2 regions of the Streptomyces sp. NPDC048277 genome follow, and region 2 is predicted to be linked to the other one. Evidence: riboswitches for the same ligand, from Rfam matches in the RefSeq annotation. Region 2 holds a riboswitch; the other holds the start of a gene.

The links. A riboswitch is a leader RNA that binds a small molecule or an ion and turns the genes downstream of it on or off. The one in region 2 is predicted to bind cyclic di-AMP.
Region 1: it holds a riboswitch for cyclic di-AMP, as region 2 does, so the genes downstream of both, AB0D85_RS31135 (M23 family metallopeptidase) here and AB0D85_RS15610 (C40 family peptidase) in region 2, are expected to answer to the same signal.

The regions. Positions count from the first base shown of each region.
Region 1 covers NZ_JBEZLQ010000016.1:88,211-97,666, reverse strand. The annotation lists gene AB0D85_RS31155 (GTP-binding protein) at 1-85, shown strand, start outside; gene AB0D85_RS31150 (DNA topoisomerase IV subunit A) at 82-2,538, opposite strand; gene AB0D85_RS31145 (pitrilysin family protein) at 2,805-4,208, shown strand; gene AB0D85_RS31140 (pitrilysin family protein) at 4,205-5,593, shown strand; cyclic di-AMP (ydaO/yuaA leader) riboswitch at 5,805-5,969, shown strand; gene AB0D85_RS31135 (M23 family metallopeptidase) at 5,982-6,737, shown strand; gene AB0D85_RS31130 (GntR family transcriptional regulator) at 6,936-7,631, shown strand; gene AB0D85_RS31125 (HPr family phosphocarrier protein) at 7,971-8,252, opposite strand; gene AB0D85_RS31120 (GNAT family N-acetyltransferase) at 8,430-9,456, shown strand, end outside.
Region 2 covers NZ_JBEZLQ010000006.1:79,171-88,626, reverse strand. The annotation lists gene AB0D85_RS15640 (hypothetical protein) at 1-173, opposite strand, end outside; gene AB0D85_RS15635 (hypothetical protein) at 211-2,358, opposite strand; gene AB0D85_RS15630 (NAD(P)H-dependent oxidoreductase) at 2,500-2,958, opposite strand; gene AB0D85_RS15625 (lipase family protein) at 3,013-4,329, opposite strand; gene AB0D85_RS15620 (lipoprotein) at 4,528-5,166, shown strand; gene AB0D85_RS15615 (DUF1996 domain-containing protein) at 5,173-7,161, opposite strand; cyclic di-AMP (ydaO/yuaA leader) riboswitch at 7,679-7,850, shown strand; gene AB0D85_RS15610 (C40 family peptidase) at 7,859-9,456, shown strand, end outside.

The DNA.
Region 1 (9,456 bases), on a different contig from region 2:
CCCACACGCCGACGAGCACGGCATGTGGGGCGTCCTGCGGTACGTACAGAGCGACGACTACGACGAGGCCGAGGCCGAGGCCTAGACCGGGCCCGCCACCACCGACACCGTCTTCGGCAGCGACACACCGGAGCCGTCCCGGCGCGGGTCGAGCTCCGGGAGTTCGGCCGGGGTGCCGTTCTTCTGGGCCGCCTTCGCCGGGACCGGGCCCGCCCAGGCGAAGGCCAGGCAGTCCTCGCCCTTCAGGAAGCGCTGGCAGCGGACACCGCCGGTGGCGCGGCCCTTGCGCGGGTACTGGTCGAACTGGGTCAGCTTGGCCGTCGTCTGCACGGAGTCGTCGAGCGTGCCGCGCGAGCCGGCCACCGTGAAGACCACCGCGTCGGCCGCCGGGTCCACCGCCGTGAACGAGATGACCTTCGCGCCCTCGATGAGCTTGATGCCCGCCATACCGCCCGCCGGGCGGCCCTGCGGACGCACCTGGGAGGCCTGGTAGCGCAGCAGCTGCGCGTCGTCGGTGATGAAGACCAGGTCCTCCTCGCCGGTGCGCAGTTCCATCGCGCCGACGATCCGGTCGCCCTCCTTGAGGGTGATGACCTCCAACTCGTCCTTGTTGGACGGGTAGTCGGGCACCACGCGCTTGACCACGCCCTGCTCGGTGCCGAGGGCCAGACCCGGCGAGGACTCGTCCAGCGTGATCAGGCAGACCACCGACTCGCCGTCCTCCAGGGAGAGGAACTCGGACAGGGGCGCGCCGCCCGCCAGGTTCGGCGCGGTCGCCGTGTCCGGGAGCTGCGGCAGGTCGACCACGTTGATCCGGAGCAGTCGGCCCGTCGAGGTCACCGCGCCGATCTCGCCGCGCGCGGTCGCCGGGACCGCCGAGACGATCACGTCGTGCTTGGCGCGCCTGCCGTCGGTGTCCGCCTGGAACGGCTCGCCGTTCATCGTGCGCGCCAGCAGGCCCGTCGAGGACAGCAGCACCCGGCACGGGTCGTCGGCCACCTGGAGATCCACCATGGCCGCCGGGGCGCCCGAGGCCTCCAGCAGGACCGTGCGCCGCTCGGTGCCGAACTTCTTGGCCACCGCCGCCAGTTCGGCCGAGACCAGCTTGCGGAGCTCCGCGTCCGACTCCAGGATCCGGGTCAGCTCGGCGATCTCCGCGGTGAGCCTCTCCTTCTCCGACTCCAGCTCGATGCGGTCGTACTTGGTGAGGCGGCGGAGGGGGGTGTCCAGGATGTACTGGGTCTGGATCTCCGACAGCGAGAAGCGCTCCATCAGGCGCTGCTTGGCGTCCGCGCTGTTCTCGCTGGAGCGGATCAGCCGGATGACCTCGTCGATGTCGACCAGGGCGGTGAGCAGGCCCTCGACCAGGTGGAGGCGGTCGCGGCGCTTGGTGCGGCGGAACTCGCTGCGCCGGCGGACCACCTCGAAGCGGTGGTCGAGGTAGACCTCCAGCAGCTCCTTGAGGCCCAGCGTGAGCGGCTGGCCGTCCACCAGGGCCACGTTGTTGATGCCGAAGGACTCCTCCATCGGCGTCAGCTTGTAGAGCTGCTCCAGGACCGCCTCCGGCACGAAGCCGTTCTTGATCTCGACGACCAGACGCAGCCCGTGCTCGCGGTCGGTGAGGTCCTTGACATCGGCGATGCCCTGCAGCTTCTTGGCGTTGACCAGGTCCTTGATCTTGCCGATGACCTTCTCGGGGCCGACCGTGAAGGGCAGTTCGGTGATGACCAGGCCCTTGCGGCGGGCGGTCACCGTCTCCACCGCCACCGTGGCCCGGATCTTGAAGGTGCCGCGGCCCGTCTCGTACGCGTCCCGGACGCCCTCCAGGCCGACGATCCGGCCGCCGGTGGGCAGATCGGGGCCCGGCACGTGCTTCATCAGCGTGTCCAGGTCCGCGTTCGGGTAGCGGATCAGGTGGCGGGCGGCCGAGATCACCTCGCCGAGGTTGTGCGGCGGCATGTTCGTCGCCATGCCGACCGCGATGCCCGAGGAGCCGTTCACCAGCAGGTTGGGGAACGCGGCGGGCAGGGCCACCGGCTCCTGCTCCTGGCCGTCGTAGTTGGGCGCGAAGTCGACCGTGTCCTCGTCGATCGACTCGGTCATCAGGCTGGTCGCCTCGGCCATCCGGCACTCGGTGTACCGCATGGCGGCCGGCGGGTCGTCGTTGCCCAGCGAACCGAAGTTGCCGTGGCCGTCGACCAGCGGGACACGCATCGAGAACGGCTGCGCCATGCGCACCAGCGCGTCGTAGATCGACGAGTCGCCGTGCGGGTGCAGCTTGCCCATCACCTCGCCGACCACGCGCGCGCACTTCACATAACCGCGCTCGGGGCGCAGCCCCATCTCGTTCATCTGGTAGACGATCCGGCGGTGCACCGGCTTGAGACCGTCGCGGGCGTCCGGCAGGGCGCGCGAGTAGATGACGGAGTACGCGTACTCGAGGTAGGAGCCGCGCATCTCGTCCACGACGTCGATGTCGAGGATTCTCTCCTCGAACGAGTCGTCGGGCGGCGGGGTCTTCGTGCTGCGGCGGGCCATCGCTGCCGGCTCCTTGCTCATGCGTGAACGGATCTGACGCGGACCATTGTGGACCGCGGTACTGACAACCCGGGCCAGGCCCCGGTCTCCGCGGCCCGCCCCGGTGCCTCGGAGGCGTTCGGAAGCGGGTGGGACGCAGGCTACGCGATCCGCTCTGGGCGTACGTCGTGCGGGAACTTCGCCGGGTCCCCGCACGCTTGCATACAGTGGCAGGACCGGCAGAAGAACCGCGGTTCGAGACCGCTTCCGCGAGCGAAGGGACGTACATGCCCATGGGTCACACGACCACGGCCGAGGCAGGCTCCGGAGGCCTGACAGCGACCGAGCACCGCTTGGCCAACGGTCTGCGCGTGGTGCTCTCCGAGGACCACCTGACCCCGGTCGCGGCGGTCTGTCTCTGGTACGACGTCGGTTCCCGGCACGAAGTCAAGGGCCGTACCGGCCTGGCTCACCTTTTCGAGCACCTGATGTTCCAGGGCTCCGCCCAGGTGAAGGGCAACGGCCACTTCGAGCTCGTCCAGGGCGCGGGCGGCTCGCTCAACGGCACCACGAGCTTCGAGCGCACCAACTACTTCGAGACCATGCCCGCCCACCAGCTGGAGCTCGCCCTCTGGCTGGAGGCCGACCGCATGGGCTCCCTGCTCGCAGCCCTGGACGACGAGTCGATGGAGAACCAGCGCGACGTCGTCAAGAACGAGCGCCGCCAGCGCTACGACAACGTGCCCTACGGCACGGCCTTCGAGAAGCTGACCGCCCTCGCCTACCCGGAGGGCCACCCCTACCACCACACGCCGATCGGCTCGATGGCCGACCTGGACGCGGCCACCCTGGAGGACGCCCGCGCGTTCTTCCGGACCTACTACGCGCCCAACAACGCCGTCCTGTCGATCGTCGGCGACATCGACCCGCAGCAGACGCTGGCCTGGGTCGAGAAGTACTTCGGCTCCATCCCGGCGCACGACGGCAAGCCCACCCCGCGCGACGGCTCGCTGCCCGAGACCATGGGCGAGCAGCTGCGCGAGGTCGTGGTGGAAGAGGTCCCCGCGCGGGCGCTGATGGCCGCCTACCGGCTTCCCGAGGACGGCACGCGCGCGTCCGACGCGGCCGACCTGGCCCTCACCGTGCTCGGCGGCGGCGAGTCCTCCCGCCTCTACAACCGCCTCGTACGGCGCGACCGTACGGCCGTCGCGGCCGGGTTCGGCCTGCTGCGGCTCGCCGGGGCGCCCTCCCTGGGCTGGCTGGACGTGAAGACCTCCGGTGACGTCGAGGTGCCGGTCATCGAGACCGCCATCGACGAGGAGCTCGCCCGGTTCGCCGCGGAGGGTCCCACGCCCGAGGAGATGGAGCGCGCCCAGGCCCAGTTGGAGCGCGAGTGGCTGGACCGGCTGGGCACCGTCTCGGGCCGCGCGGACGAACTGTGCCGCTTCGCCGTCCTGTTCGGTGACCCGCAGCTCGCCCTGACCGCCGTCCAGCGCGTCCTGACGGTCACCCCGGAGGAGGTCCAGGAGGTCGCCAAGGCCCGACTGCGCCCCGACAACCGCGCGGTGCTCGTCTACGAGCCGCTGTCCGCGGAGTCCGCGGAGCACACCCAGGAGGCGGGGCGCGGTGAGGACCCGGAACAGGAAGCGACCGTAGAGGCCGGCAACGAGAACGAGGAGACGGCCAAGTGACCGAACTCGCCACCATGGACTTCCATCCGCAGCCGCAGCCGGGCGACGCCAGGCCCTGGGCCTTCCCGGCCCCCGAGCGCGGCACGCTGGACAACGGCCTGACCGTGCTGCGCTGCCACCGCCCCGGCCAGCAGGTCGTCGCCGTGGAGGTGCTCCTGGACGCACCCCTGGACGCCGAACCGGCGGGCCTCGACGGCGTCGCCACCATCATGGCGCGCGCCTTCTCCGAGGGCACCGACAAGCACTCCGCCGAGGAGTTCGCCGCCGAGCTGGAGCGGGCCGGCGCCACCCTCGACGCGCACGCCGACCACCCCGGTGTCCGCATCAGCCTGGAGGTCCCGGCCTCCCGCCTCGCCAAGGGCCTCGGACTGCTGTCCGACGCCCTCAGGGCGCCCGCGTTCGCCGACAGCGAGGTCGAGCGGCTGGTCCGCAACCGCCTCGACGAGATCCCGCACGAGCTGGCCAACCCCAGCCGCCGGGCCGCCAAGGAGCTCTACAGGCAGCTGTTCCCGGCGACCGTGCGGATGTCCCGGCCGCGCCAGGGCACCGAGGACACGGTCGAGAAGATCGACGCGGCCGCCGTACGCGCCTTCTACGACCGGCACGTACGCCCGGCCACGGGCACCGCGGTCGTCGTCGGCGACCTGACCGGCATCGACCTGGACGAACTGCTCGGCGAGACCCTGGGCGCCTGGAGCGGCTCCACCGCGCAGCCCCGGCCGGTCCCGCCGGTCAGCGCCGACGACACCGGCCGTGTCGTCATCGTGGACCGTCCCGGAGCCGTCCAGACGCAGCTCCTCATCGGCCGCGTCGGCCCAGACCGGCACGACCGCGTCTGGCCGGCCCAGGTGCTCGGCACCTACTGCCTGGGCGGCACCCTCACCTCCCGCCTGGACAGGGTCCTGCGCGAGGAGAAGGGCTACACCTACGGCGTCCGCTCCTTCGGGCAGGTCCTGCGGTCCGCCCCCGACGGCACCGGCGCCTCGATGCTCGCCATCAGCGGTTCCGTGGACACCCCGAACACCGGCCCCGCCCTGCTGGACCTGTGGACGGTGCTGCGCACGCTCGCCGCCGAGGGCCTCACGGACGCCGAGCGCGATGTCGCCGTGCAGAACCTCGTCGGCGTGGCGCCGCTCAAGTACGAGACGGCGGCGGCCGTCGCCGGCACCCTGGCCGACCAGGTCGAGCAGCACCTGCCCGACGACTTCCAGGCCACGCTCTACCGGCAACTCGCCAATACGGGCACGGTGGAGGCCACCGCGGCGGTCGTGAACGCCTTCCCGGTGGACCGCCTGGTGACCGTCCTCGTCGGTGACGCGGCGCAGATCAAGGAGCCCGTCGAGGCCCTCGGGATCGGCGAAGTCACGGTCGTCGCGGCGGAGTAGCCCCCTGTAGGTACACGCGGCTCCACGCGCGTGTGCGGAGCCCTGGTGGCCGTCGGCCACCAGGGCTCTCGAATGTCCGAATTGGGGCGGAGGTTGCCTTTCTGCCCTGTGGGATGCGCTACAAAAACCGCGATCCGTTTGGGCATTGAAAGCACGCCCTCGTAGGTTCTCCCAGGCTGTCCGTCAGGCAGTGCGCCGCGCCCGCGGCACCGGACAGCCATCGCCGAGTCCCCGTACGGCGCGAGCCAGGGGAGCCGGGGACCCATCGCAGTCCCTGGGGTGAATCGGGCGCCCGCGCGTGTCGCGAGGGGGCCTGTAGGAGACCTTCCTGCTCCGAACCCGTCAGCTAACCCGGTAGGCGAGAGGGAAGGAAAGGACCAGCCTCTACATGGCGTTCATGTGCGCCTCCGGGAAGCACCGTCGTCCCGGCCGGGTGAAGCGCACCACCGCGCAGGCCGCCGGTATCGCGGCCCTCACCACCACCGGTGTCATCGGCACCGTCTCCGCCGCTCCGGCACTCGCCGCCGAGAACTCCGTGGAGCAGACCGGTCTCACCCCGGTCATCACGGTCAGCGACACGGTCGCCGAGCAGATCGACGCCCAGGCCGCGGCCCAGCAGGCCGCCGCCGAGCGCAAGGCGGCCGAGGAGGCCGCCCGCAAGAAGGCCGCGGCAGCGGTCGCGAAGGAGCGCGAGGCCAAGGCACGCGCCGCCCGTGAGGCCGAGCGCAAGCGTCTCAACGCCTTCGTGGCGCCGATCTCCGACTCGTACGTCTCCACCGGCTACAAGACCGGCGGCTCCCTGTGGTCCTCCGGCACCCACACCGGCATCGACTTCCACGCCGCCAGCGGCACGGTCGTACACGCCGTCGGCACCGGCACGGTCGTCTCCACCGGCTGGGGCGGGGCGTACGGCAACGAGATCGTCATCAAGATGGCCGACGGCATGTACACCCAGTACGGCCACCTGTCGTCCATCGGCGTCTCGGTGGGCCAGAAGGTCACCCCGGGCCAGCAGATCGGCCTCTCCGGCGCGACCGGCAACACGACCGGCCCGCACCTCCACTTCGAGGCCCGGACCACGGCGGAGTACGGCTCCGACGTCGACCCGGTCGCCTACCTCCGCAAGCACGGCGTGAACGTCTGACGCGGATGGTGTGAGCACCGCGAGATCCTTCGAAGCCCCGGCCTCCGAGCCGGGGCTTTCGCCGTTTTCGTGCCCCCGGTGTCCAAAATATATCCCTGGATTCCGGCCCGCCGTCGGAAATTCCCGCCCATTGCAATAGAGTCACGGAACGGGACGCCACTGGGCGGCGTTTCACGGGGATTAAGGCGGAGGTCGGACATGCGTATTCCGGCGCACTCGGTATGCACGGCGATCCGGGACGACATCGTCGCGGGTGTCTACGAGCGCGGCAGCCGGCTCACCGAGGAACTCCTGGCCCGCCGCTACGGCGTCTCGCGCGTCCCCGTCCGCGAGGCCCTGCGCACCCTGGAGGCCGAGGGGTTCGTGGTGACGCGTCGGCACGCGGGCGCGTGCGTCGCCGAGCCGACCGAGCAGGAGGCCGCCGACCTGCTGGAGATGCGGATGCTCCTGGAGCCGCTCGGCGCCGCCCGGGCCGCCCAGCGCCGCACCGAGGCCCACCTCAAGGTGCTGCGCGGGCTCGTCCGGCTGGGCCAGGAACGGGCCAGGAGGGGCAACAGCGAGGATCTGCGCTCGCTGGGCGGCTGGTTCCACGAGACGCTCGCCCAGGCCTCCGGCAGCCATGCCCTGACCTCGACGCTCACCCAGCTGCGGCACAAGATCGCCTGGATGTACACCGTCGAGGCGCCCGCCAGTCCCGTGGACTCCTGGGCCGAGCACGGCGCCATCGTGGACGCGGTCACGCGCGGCGACGGCGAGCGCGCGCGGGCGATCACCGCGCTGCACACCGAGCGCTCGACGGCCGTGCACCGGCTGCGCTTCTCCGGCGGTACGGACCGGGCGAACGGTGTGAGGACTTCGCAACACCCCGTAAACATGTCGGGCCTGCGGCATTAACACGCGCGCCGTATACAAAGAGGTGTTATTCGGTGGAGCGGTATTTCTGCTGCCCGAATTCACGCGCGCCGGGAATTGGCGGTTGCGCGTCCGGGGTGTGCCCGCCGCAAACGCGTTGCAAAGGCGGGCGGCGGGTCTTCGCGGAGTCGGATGCGGGGATTTCGTGCGGTCTGGTGCGCGGCTGCGGTAAAGCCATGGGTGGCCGTCGGAAAAACGCGGCACGCGCGTCGGCCCGGAGAGTCCCGGAAGCCGATGGCCGACGGCCGATGCGGGAAACGGCGAGGCCGCGCCGACCCCCGGAGGGGTGACGCGGCCTCGGTCGTGCGGGCGCCGGTGCGCTCAGACGGTCTCGGGGAGTTCCTCGAGACCCTCGGCGACGAGCTTGGCCAGGCGGTCGAGGGCAGCGTCCGCGCCCTCGGCGTCGGAGGCGAGGACGATCTCCTCGCCGCCCTGGGCGCCCAGACCCAGGACAGCCAGCATGGAAGCCGCGTTGACGGGGTTGCCCCCGGCCTTGGCGATCGTCACCGGGACGCCTGCGGCCGTGGCGGCTCGGACGAAGATGGAAGCGGGGCGGGCGTGGAGGCCCTCGGCCCAGCCGACGTTGACGCGGCGCTCAGCCATGTGATGCTGCCCTTCGGTTTTCAGGGTTGTCTAGACCAGTTTCCCATATCGTGAAGCATCCCCGGAGCGGACATGGGTCCCCTCCGGGTGTGTTGCCGGGCCGCGGCCTCGGTCCGGCTTCCGTCCTCCACAGACTGCCTCGCGCCGTTGTCGTACGCGAGCCGTACTCTGGGGCCCATGCAGACCCCGGCGGACCCGCAGGACCGGCACGAGTACCCGTCCCACTGGGAGGCGGACGTGGTACTGCGCGACGGCGGCACCGCGCGCGTCCGGCCCATCACCGTCGACGACGCCGACCGCCTGGTCAGCTTCTACGAGCAGGTCTCGGACGAGTCGAAGTACTACCGCTTCTTCGCGCCGTACCCCAGGCTCTCCGCCAAGGACGTCCACCGCTTCACGCACCACGACTTTGTGGACAGGGTGGGACTCGCGGCCACCATCGGCGGCGAGTTCATCGCAACCGTACGCTATGACCGCATTGGCACCGACGGCATGCCCGCCTCCGCGCCCGCCGACGAGGCCGAGGTCGCCTTCCTCGTCCAGGACGCCCATCAGGGCCGGGGCGTCGCCTCCGCCCTCCTGGAGCACATCGCGGCCGTCGCGCGCGAGCGCGGGATCCGCCGCTTCGCCGCCGAGGTGCTGCCCGCGAACAGCAAGATGATCAAGGTCTTCATGGACGCCGGCTACACCCAGCAGCGCAGCTTCGAGGACGGCGTCGTCCGCCTGGAGTTCGACCTGGAGCCCACGGACCGCTCCCTCGCGGTCCAGCGCGCGCGGGAGCAGCGCGCGGAGGCCCGTTCGGTACGACGGCTGCTGACGCCCGGATCCGTGGCCGTGATCGGCGTCGGCCGCGCGCCCGGCGGGGTCGGCCGCAGCGTCCTCGGCAACCTCCGGGACGCCGGATTCACCGGCCGGCTGTACGCCGTGAACCAGGCCTTCGGGGAGGACCTCAAGGAGGTCGACGGGGTGCCGGCGCACCGCTCCGTGCGGGACATCGGCGGGCCGGTCGACCTCGCCGTGGTCGCCGTCCCCGCCGAACACGTCCCCGCGGTCGTGACCGACTGCGGCGAGCACGGTGTCCAGGGGCTGGTCGTCCTCGCCTCCGGGTACGCGGAGAGCGGCCCTGACGGCCGCGAACGCCAGCGCGAGCTCGTCCGGCACGCGCGCACGTACGGCATGCGGATCATCGGGCCGAACGCCTTCG
Region 2 (9,456 bases):
TGCTCCAGCGTGGCCCCGCTCCACTCCGGCGTCCCGGCGCGGCCGTCCAGGGTCGCGGCGACTCCGCGCAGCCGCTGCGCATAGCCTTCCATCCGGTCGGCGTCGACCCTCAGGTCGTCGACGTACGCGAGGAGTTCCGGGGACGCGGTGGCGGGACGGGATTCGGTCGCCATGGGGGCTCACCTGTGCTCGGAGGACGTGGGCGGGAGTTCAGCGGGGCAGCACCGCGCCGGCGCTTCTGCGGGCCATGAACCGCGGGCTGGACAGGACGAACCCGGGCCGGACGGCGTCGAGTTCGAGGATCTGCAGATGGCGGGCGAGCGGCCCGTGGGCGCCGTCGAGCCGCAGCCGCACCCGGGGGCGGGCGTGGACCTGCAGCCTCCCGTGGGCGCGGACGAGGGTGCGTACGGTGCTGTCGCCCCGGCGCCCGTAGAGCACCCAGTCCGCCTCCGGGCAGCGCACCCCGGGGCCCGGGCCGCCCTCGACGCTGAGCCCCAGTTCCGGTGCCTCGACGCGGAGTTCGCGCCCCTGGAGGTCGACCGCGGCGGTTCCGCGCACGGCCGGCTGGGCCCACACCTCCGCCGCCACCGCCCGCGCCTCCTCGGTGCCGACGGCGAGCGAGACGACGTACCGTCCGGTGCGGCGCAGGTCGGCGCGGCGCAGCAGGTCCACGGCGATGTCGTACGCGTGCGGCCGCCACAGGTCGTCGACCAGGACCGACAGGCCGAGTTCGGTGTAGGGGCCGATGGTGGTGCAGCGGTGCTCGTAGAGCGAGAGCACGGCGAGGGCGCGGCGGCCGAGCCGGGTGGGGGCCATCCAGGTGACGTCCGGCAGCAGGCTGCGCGCGACGTCGGAGTCGACCGGGTAGCACAGGTGGGCGGCGGAGGAGTCGTAGTAGCGGACCGGGACGTCGACCGGGCCGGCCGAGGTGGACACACTCGTGGTGGGGACGGTCAGGAAGGGATAGCCCTCGGGCGGGCGGGCGCGGTCCTCCAGCCGGTAGACGCGGGTGCGTTCGACCTGGCCCCGGTAGCGGGTGAGGGCCCGGTCGACGTCCTCGGTGGTCTGCGGGACCACCGTCTCCAGGTGCTCGATGTAGACGCGCAGCAGGTGGCAGCGCGGGAACTCGCGGACGGGACCGGTGTAGGCGGCCTCGTACCGGTTGGCGTGCGGGGCGAAGGCGGGGCCCGCGACCCGGCCGTCGAGGACCGGGACGATGTCGTGCCGGTCGGTGATGCCGGCGACCCAGGTGCGCGGGTCGGCGGGCCTCCTGTCGCCGATCGGCGAGCCGACGGCGACGACATGGGTGACCCGGTAGGCGCGGCAGAACTCGTCGTCCTGAGCGAGGTTCATCAGTGCGGTCCCGCCCTCCCCGTGGCCGACCAGCGCGAGGTCCGAGCCGCGCGGGATGCCGTGGTCCCGGATCGCCAGCAGGATCGAGCGGGCGTACGGCGAGTCGGTCAGGAACAGGTTGCGCCAGGCCTCGGCGAAGTCCTGCGGGGAGTCGTCGCGGGGGTGGCCGGGGGCCATGCCGGGCGCCTGGACGACGTACCGGAGCACACCGTCGGGGCCCCGCACCTCCTGGACGAGGACACGGCCGTCGGCGGAGAGCAGGTCGATGTTGCGCAGGAAGCCGAGGAAGGAGCCCTCGGCGGCGATGCCCCGGCGCTCCCGCGCGGACAGTTCGACGGCCTGGGCGGCGCCCTCGCCCCGGTGCACGGTGAAGAGGCGGGAGGCGCCGATGCCCGTCACCGGGTCGGCGGCCGGCTCGCGGCCGAAGGCGAGCGCCCAGGCGGTCTCGTCGTCCAGCGGGTCCTCGTCCAACAGGCCCCGGATGGCAAGGAGTTCGGCGAGGATCGGGGCGAGTCCGGCGAGGGCGCGCTGAGCGGCCGCGTCCTTGAAGAGGGCCCGCAGCGCGCGGACGGCCTCCAGGTCGCGGTCGGCGGTGACGGCGTCCACGAGCCGCCGCATGCCCGGGTCGTGCCGGAACTCCGGATGGTCGAGGAGTACGGCGGCGATCCTCAGCCGCAGCGAGGTGACCGCCACCAGCGCGGCCAGGCTCTCCCGGCCCAGCGCCTCCCCGGCCGCGCCGAGCAGACGGCCCACCCCGTCCGGCGCCACGATCGCCGCACCGCCGAGCCCCTGCCTGTTGGTCAGCGCCCGCAGCAGCGCCCAGCGGGCGGCGAACCCGGTGCGCGGGCGGCGGTGTGCGGAACCCGTCAGCGCCGGGGCGAACAGGACGGAGCTGGTCCGTGCGGAGACCTCGCGGATGCCCTCGGCGACGTCCACCACATCGTGGGCGCACTCGCGCAGCAGTTCCGTCGTGGGCGGCCCGGAGGCACGGCGGTGCGCTGCCATCCGACGCTCCCTCGGATCGACGACATGGCCTCGTCCCATCGTCTGCCCTGCATCCGCCGCCCGCACCTTCGTCCATTCGGGTGACACGCGTCCACCGGTACGGCACCTCTCCGCCAGGATCAGTCGGCCGCCGGCGGCCGCTCAGTCGCCGTCGGTGAGTCCGGCGGCGACGGTCGCCCCCAGTTCCCAGCACGCCTCCAGGTCCGGCTTCGCCGGCTCGCCGGTCACCGTGACCGGCTCGGCCGCGCGGCGCCAGCCGAGGCCGGTGGTGATGGCGTCCAGCGCGCGCAGGGCGCCGGTGACGTCGTTGCCGCCGTGGACGAAGGCGCCGAAGGGGCGGCCGCGTGTCTCGTCCAGGCAGGGATAGTAGATCTGGTCGAAGAAATGCTTGAGGGCGCCGGAGAGATAGCCGAGGTTGGCCGGGGTGCCGAGGAGGTATCCGTCGGCCGCGAGCACGTCGGAGGCGGTGGCGGACAGGGCCGCCCGGCGCACCACCCGCACCCCCTCGATCTCCGGGGTGGTCGCCCCGGAGACGACGGCCTCGAACATGGCCTGGCAGTTCGGCGAGGGGGTGTGATGCACGATCAGCAAGGTAGGCACACCGGCACCCTGCCGTGCGGTGCCCGCCGACGGCAACCGCCGGCGGGCCGGTGGTCAGGGCTGTGCGGGCATGGTCCAGCAGTTGGAGACGGCCGGTACGCCGGACAGCCGGGCGGTGAGCCAGGCGACGGCGTCACCCTGGTCGGCGAGCAGGGGATCGAGATGGTTCAGCAGGGCGCGGCCCGCGTCCGGCAGGACGACCGGCACGTAGGTGACGTTCGCGCCCTTGCCGCACCAGTCGACGGCGAGCTGCCGGGCCTGGGCGTGCGGGACGAGGTCGTCGCTGACGCCGGTCGCCAGCCGGACCGGGCTCGCGGGTGCCGTCGTACCGATGCGCTGGTCGTCCAGGAAGGCCTGGAGGGCCGGCTCCTCGCCGACGACGTCGGAGAGGGAGCTGCCGTCGCTGGTCCAGGCGGTGCTGTGGGTGGAGCCGTAGGCGAGGATCGCGTCGGCGACGCACATCGTCGACAGGTCGGCGAGGGCGGCCCGGCCCGCCGCGCCGAGGTGGGCGTCGAGGATCGGCCGGAGCGCCGGGTCGGCCTGGACGAAGCCGTTCACCGCCCAGCCGAGGGCGCCGGCGAGGTCACTGCCGTCGATGGCCGCGGTGACGGCGGTGAGGTCGGCGGGCGGTGCCCCGGCGTAACTGCCGGAGAGGGTGACGTCCGGGGCGTAGGCGGGCTGGAGCTCGGCGGCCGCGGCGGTGGCGCCGCCGCCCTGGCTGTAGCCGAACAGGCCCACGCGCGAGGCGGTGGTGACCGAGGCGCCGGGCAGGCTCCGGGCCGCGCGCACGGCGTCCAGGACGGCGTGGGCGCCGTCGAGCCGGTTGACGTAGGTGTGCAGTCGGTCGGTCGCGCCGAGGCCGACGTAGTCGGTGACGACGACCGCGACGCCCTCGGCGAGCAGCCGGTAGACCGACAGGTCCTCGTAACCGACCGACACCGTCTCGCCGTTGAGGAGCAGCGGGTACTCCAGGCCCATGGAGGCGGCGCACTGGTCGCCCTGGCCCATGGTCCCGGGGGCGAGGGCGACCAGCGGGCGGGCACCGGGGCCGAGCCAGGGGGCGGTCGGCTCGATGTAGGCGCCGGTGACCGCGACCGGTTCGCCCGCCGAGTCGGTGGACTTGTACATCAGCCGGGTCGCGCTGCCGGGCAGCGGTCCCGGCAGGGTCGGCAGGCTCAGGGCCAGCGGGAGGGGTTCGGTGCGGATGAGGGTGCCGTCGGCCGTGGGCAGGGTGGCCGGCGGGTCGTAGAAGGTGGGGATGGTGACGCCCCGGGAGACCTCCGCCCGGGAGACCGTGGCCTGCAGCGTCTGGACGCTGAGGCAGGCGACGGCGGCGACGGCGGTGGCCAGCAGACGGATGCGTACGGGCATGGGGAACCTCCTGGACGTGCTGGACGTGGGAGGTGGAGCGGGGACGTCCCCGGAGCGGCCGGCGGGGCGTGTGCGGCACATGTGCGGCGCGTGTTCCGTTTACTCGACGGTAACGAGTCATGCGTTACCAGCGGTAGCAGTCGTCAGGTTACGGTTCAGTAATGTGCTGGTCAGTCAACCAGGGGGAGGCACAGGACAGTGACCGTACCGAGGAGAGCGGCGTGGCTCGCGCTGCTGGCGGGACTGCTGACCGGATGCAATGTGTCGCCGCGCTCGACCGACGTCACGGTGTCGGGGCACGGGTCGAGCGGGGCGGCCGAGAGAGCGGGCACGGTCGGCGCCGCCGGTTCGGCGTGTGCGCTGCCGGTCACGTTCGGTATCGCCAAGGGCTGGGAGGCGGCGGCCGTCGACGGCCTCGGCGCCGTCGCGTCGGGCGGCACGGACGGCGACACCGCGGACGGCCTGCTGCGCCAGGGCCCGGTGACGCTCGTCTGCGAGCTCGACGCCAAGCCCGCCGGGGCCGTCGGGTTCCTGCGGGTGTCGACCGGAAAGCCGGGCAGCGGTGACGCCCGCGCGGTGCTCCGGGCGTTCGTGGCCGCCGAGGACGGCACCGGTCGGGCGGAGTACCGGACCTTCAGGTCGGGCGGGCTCTCCGGGGTGCGGGTCGACTACGTCCACACCGTCGAGCTCCTCGGCGAGACCAAGAAGGAGTCCGCCCTGGCCGTGGTCACCCCTCACGGCCCCGTCGTCCTGCACCTGGGCGGGCTCGACAGCGAGGAGCACGACGAGATGCTCCCCGCGTTCGAGCTCGCCCAGGACACGCTGCGCGCGGCGTGAGAGGGGTCAGGCCGAGGCCCGCCGGGTGCGCCACAGGAGCACGAACCCGGACGCCAGCAGCAGCGCGCCGATGACGCCCGGCCAGAGGTGGGCACCGGTTGCGGCGAGACCGCCCTGGGCCTGGGGCTGGGTCTGGGGTTCCGTCTGGGGTGCCGTGGACGGGGTTGTCTCCTGGCCGACCGGGGCGGCCACGGCGGTACTGGTCGGCGTCCGGGTCTCGGGGCGCCGGGTGGGCCGGCCGACGTCACCGTCCGACGACGTGGCGGCCGATGACGTGGCGGCCGACGACTTCTTGGGCGACGAACTCACGTAGAGCTCCGGCAGCCCGGTGACCGTGGCGCCGGGGGCCGCCTCCGACGGCGGTGTCTCGGCCGGGGGCTCGGACGGCTGGGCGCTCCCGGTCTCCGCAGGCGGGGCGACCGGGCTCGCCGTGTCGTCGGCCGGCGGGGTGTCCGTGCCCTCGCCCGGCGGGGTCGCGGTGTCGTCGGGCGGGCTCGCCGTGTCGCTCGGCGGGGTGACCGGGCTCGCCGTCTCCGTCGGGTCCGGCTCGGCGCTCTGCGACGGCGGCTGCTCGGCGGCCCCGGCCCCGCAGGTCCGGCCGGAGTTGATGCAGTCGACCATCTCCCGCATCAGGCTCTCGTCGAAGACGTTGATGAAGTCGCCGTGGTCGGTGACCGGCTTGTGCAGTTGCTCGGGGAACGAGTCCACCGCGAACAGCGGGACCGTACGACCGCCGTCCTGCAGACTCGGCGCGTCCACGGCGTAGACGAGGCGCTGCACCAGCTGCGGGATCGCCCGGAAGCCGGCCGGGCAGCTGCCGTCGGGGGCGGCGAAGGCCACATGCGTACGGTGGTTGGCGCTGTCGATGTTCCGTCCGTCCCAGCAGCTCTGGAACCTGAAGGTCCGCACGACGTCACTGCCCGCGGGACACAGCGGGTATTTGTCCTTCAGCTGCCGGTCCTCGAAACCGGTGCAGCTCCAGGAGGCGTTGGCGTTGGCCGGGCCGTTGACGAAGGCCTTGGCGTCGCCGGTGATGATGCGCAGCAGCCGCGGCATCTCGGTCACCTGGGAGCGCGGGTTGCCCTCGAAGGTCAGCGTGACCTGCTTGGCCGTGACGATCTGGCCGGCGTTGCCCTCGGTACCGCCGCCCGGCTTGCCGGCGTCCCGCTCCTGCTTGCCGTTCTGCAGCCGCAGCACGGGCCAGAAGTACGACGACTTGTCGCCCCGGTCCGTGCAGCTCGTGTCGGCGTTCGCGAGGTCCTGGTCACTGGCGAAGGCGTTGTTGGACTGGTTGCCGACATAGTCGTGGAAGTGGTGGGCCCCGTTGGAGACACCGGGCGCGACGATCACGTTGTCCGAGTTGAACAGGCCGTTCGCGTTCACACCACAGCTGGAGCTGAAGCTGCCGGTGGAGCCGCCGGACTGCTCGGCCGGGGTCGCGACATTCGGCTGGACGGAGGTGATGTCGGCGTAGTCGGCGGCGACGGGTCCGTTGCCGCCCTGGCCGCCGGCGCCGGTGCCCTGGCTCGGCGCGGCACTGCCCTGACTCGGCGTGGCGCCGCCCTGGGGTGCCGCCGACTGCTCGCCGCCCTGGTTCGAGGAGTGCAGGGTGCAGGCCGCGAGGTCGTCGAGGCCCTGGGGGCGGTCGCCCTCGCGGCCGATGGCGTCGGCGATGCGCTGGAGCGTCGCGGACCGCTTCTCCTTCAGCGGGTTCATGATCGCCTGGTCGGCGAACCCGGGGTCCTGCTGGACGGACTGGGCAGATTCCTTGAGTTGCTGGTAGGCGGCCGCGATCTGCTGGTCCAGCTGGGCGAGTTCACGGTCGACGTCGGGCCGGGCCGCGTCGGGCACGGCCGTCAACTTGCTGCCGACGTCGGGGCAGTAGACCGTGGGCGCGGAGAGCACCTGGGCACTCGGCCAGGGCTGCTGGTCCGATCCCCCTTCGGTGGCCGAGGCGTAGACGTTCACCGCGACCAGTCCTCCCCCTCCGAGCATGAGTGCCACCGCCGCGAAGGTCGCGCGCCGTGCACCGGTCGGACGTCTGCGCCTGTTGCGTCTCAAGGTCCTACTCACGGTCGTACCCCTGCGTGGTCGTGGGCGGCCGGGCATGGAAATCCCCCGCCCCATACGGCCCGCGACACCGCCGTGTTCAACAGACCCACGAATTCACGGCGACCTCACAGGAAGCGACTCCATCAAGTAATCGACTGACAACGGAGTGCTCACATCGGAAGGCGCGTCACACCGATCGACACGGGCGCCGACAAGGAGACGGGGAGTTGGCGAGGAGTTCCGACCCGGACACCGGGAGAAGCGCTGCTGGAGCGGCGATTGCACGGGGGCGATCGATCATCGCGCGAAATGCCGTCCCTCACGGTCGAGTTCCGAACAGTACGACGAACATCACAAATACGTATCGGACATTACGCACTTCAACCTTCACACGAGTGACACAAGTTGGCTAAGTTGACGTCCAAGCCGCTCGGCTCCCCCCGGCGAATCCCGCCGGGCCGCGCGGCCTCCGCCGAGTCCGGGCCCTGGAGGGCGATCCGGAGCCGGGGACCCAACCGACGCACTGGGGTGAATCGGCCAACTGCCCCCCGAGGCAAGGCCGTAGGGCATACCTTCCGGATTCGACGCCCGAACCCGACAGCTAACCCGGTAGGCGGAGTACGGAAGGAGCACGACCCCCATGGCGTCCGAGAGCCGTGACGAGGTTCGGCAGCGGATCAACAACCTCTACGACCAGGCCGAGAACGCCACCGGGAACTACAACGCGACACGTGCGATGAGCGGGGGTTCGCGCTCCCGCGGTGTTCCGCTGTTCAAGCGGCAGCGTCGTGACGACCCGGGCCTCGACAACATCGCCCGGGAGTGGTTCGAGGGGGCGCGTACGAAGCTGGGGCCGAGCGTTCCGGCCGCGCTGCCGTCCGACCGGATGCCCGATCGTTCGGCCCCGCGTCGGCCCGTCAGCGCCATGGCCGCCGACCTGCTCAGCCAGTTGGAGGACTCCGGCCCGTCCCGTCTGGCGCTGCCCGCGGGGTCGTCCGCGCAGAGCGACATCGAGGTCGTCCGCGAGCTGCCGGCGGAGCGCCCGAAGCTGGAACTGACGGCGGGTCCCAGCACGGCGCTGCCCACGGCCCCGGCGACGGAGCCCAAGGCCCCGCCCGCCTCCGTGCCGCAGCGGCACGCACCGGGCACGTCCAAGACCAAGAGCCAGCTCAAGATCGCCAAGGCGCGTGAGGTGCTGTCCCAGCGCACCGGGCAGCGGGCGATCGCGGCGCTCGAAACGGCCCCCGCCGCGCAGCCCGCTCCGGCCGCACAGCCCGCCCCCGCGGCGCAGAGCCCCTGGCCCACGCCCGAGGCCCAGGCTCCGGCTCCGGCTCCGGCTCCGGCGCAGCAGTGGCAGGCGCCCGCCGTCGGCATCCCGGCCCAGCGCACCGACAGCGGCTCCTTCCGGGGCAACGCCCCCACCGGCACGGCCGCGTTCCCGACGGTGACCGCCGCGGACACGGGTTCCTTCCGCGTGATGACCCCCGGCAGCACGGGCAGCTTCCCGACCGTGCCCCCCATGGACACGAACACCGCCCCCACCCCGAACCCGGCAGATACCGGTGGGTTCCGGGTGATGACCCCGGGCAGCGCGGGCGCCGCTCCTGCCCCGTCCCCGGCGGACACCGGCGGGTTCCGGGTGATGACCCCCGGCGCCTCCGCCGCCCCTCAGGCCGCGTCCCCGGCCGACACGGGCACGTTCCGGGTGATGAGCCCGGGCGCGGCCGCCGCCCCTCAGGCCGCGTCCCCGGCGGACACCGGTACCTACCGAGTGATGAGCCCGGGCAGCACGGGCAGCTTCCCGACCGTGCCCCCCATGGAGACGCGCGGCGCCCCCACCCCGAACCCGGCGGACACCGGCTCGTTCCGGGTGATGACCCCCGGTGCGTCCACCGCCTACACCCCCATACCGGACCCGGGCTCCGGTACCTTCGCGGCCGACGCTGCCGCCGCCACCGCCGTTCTCCCCGCGCAGAACCCGATGGACACCGGCTCCTTCCGGGTCATGACTCCGGGCGCGTCCGCCGCCTACACCGCAGCGCCCCCGGCCGCCACCTATGCCGCCGCAGCTCCGGCCCCGGCCCCTGCGCCCGCCCCCGCCGAGCCTGTCTACGCCACCGGCACGTACGCCATGGCAGCCCCCGCTGCCACGCCCATGGCTCCCATGGCCCCGATGGCCCCCATGGCGCAGGCCACCGGCGGCGGCTTCCCCGCAGCGCCTCCCGCCGCCGCCCCGAA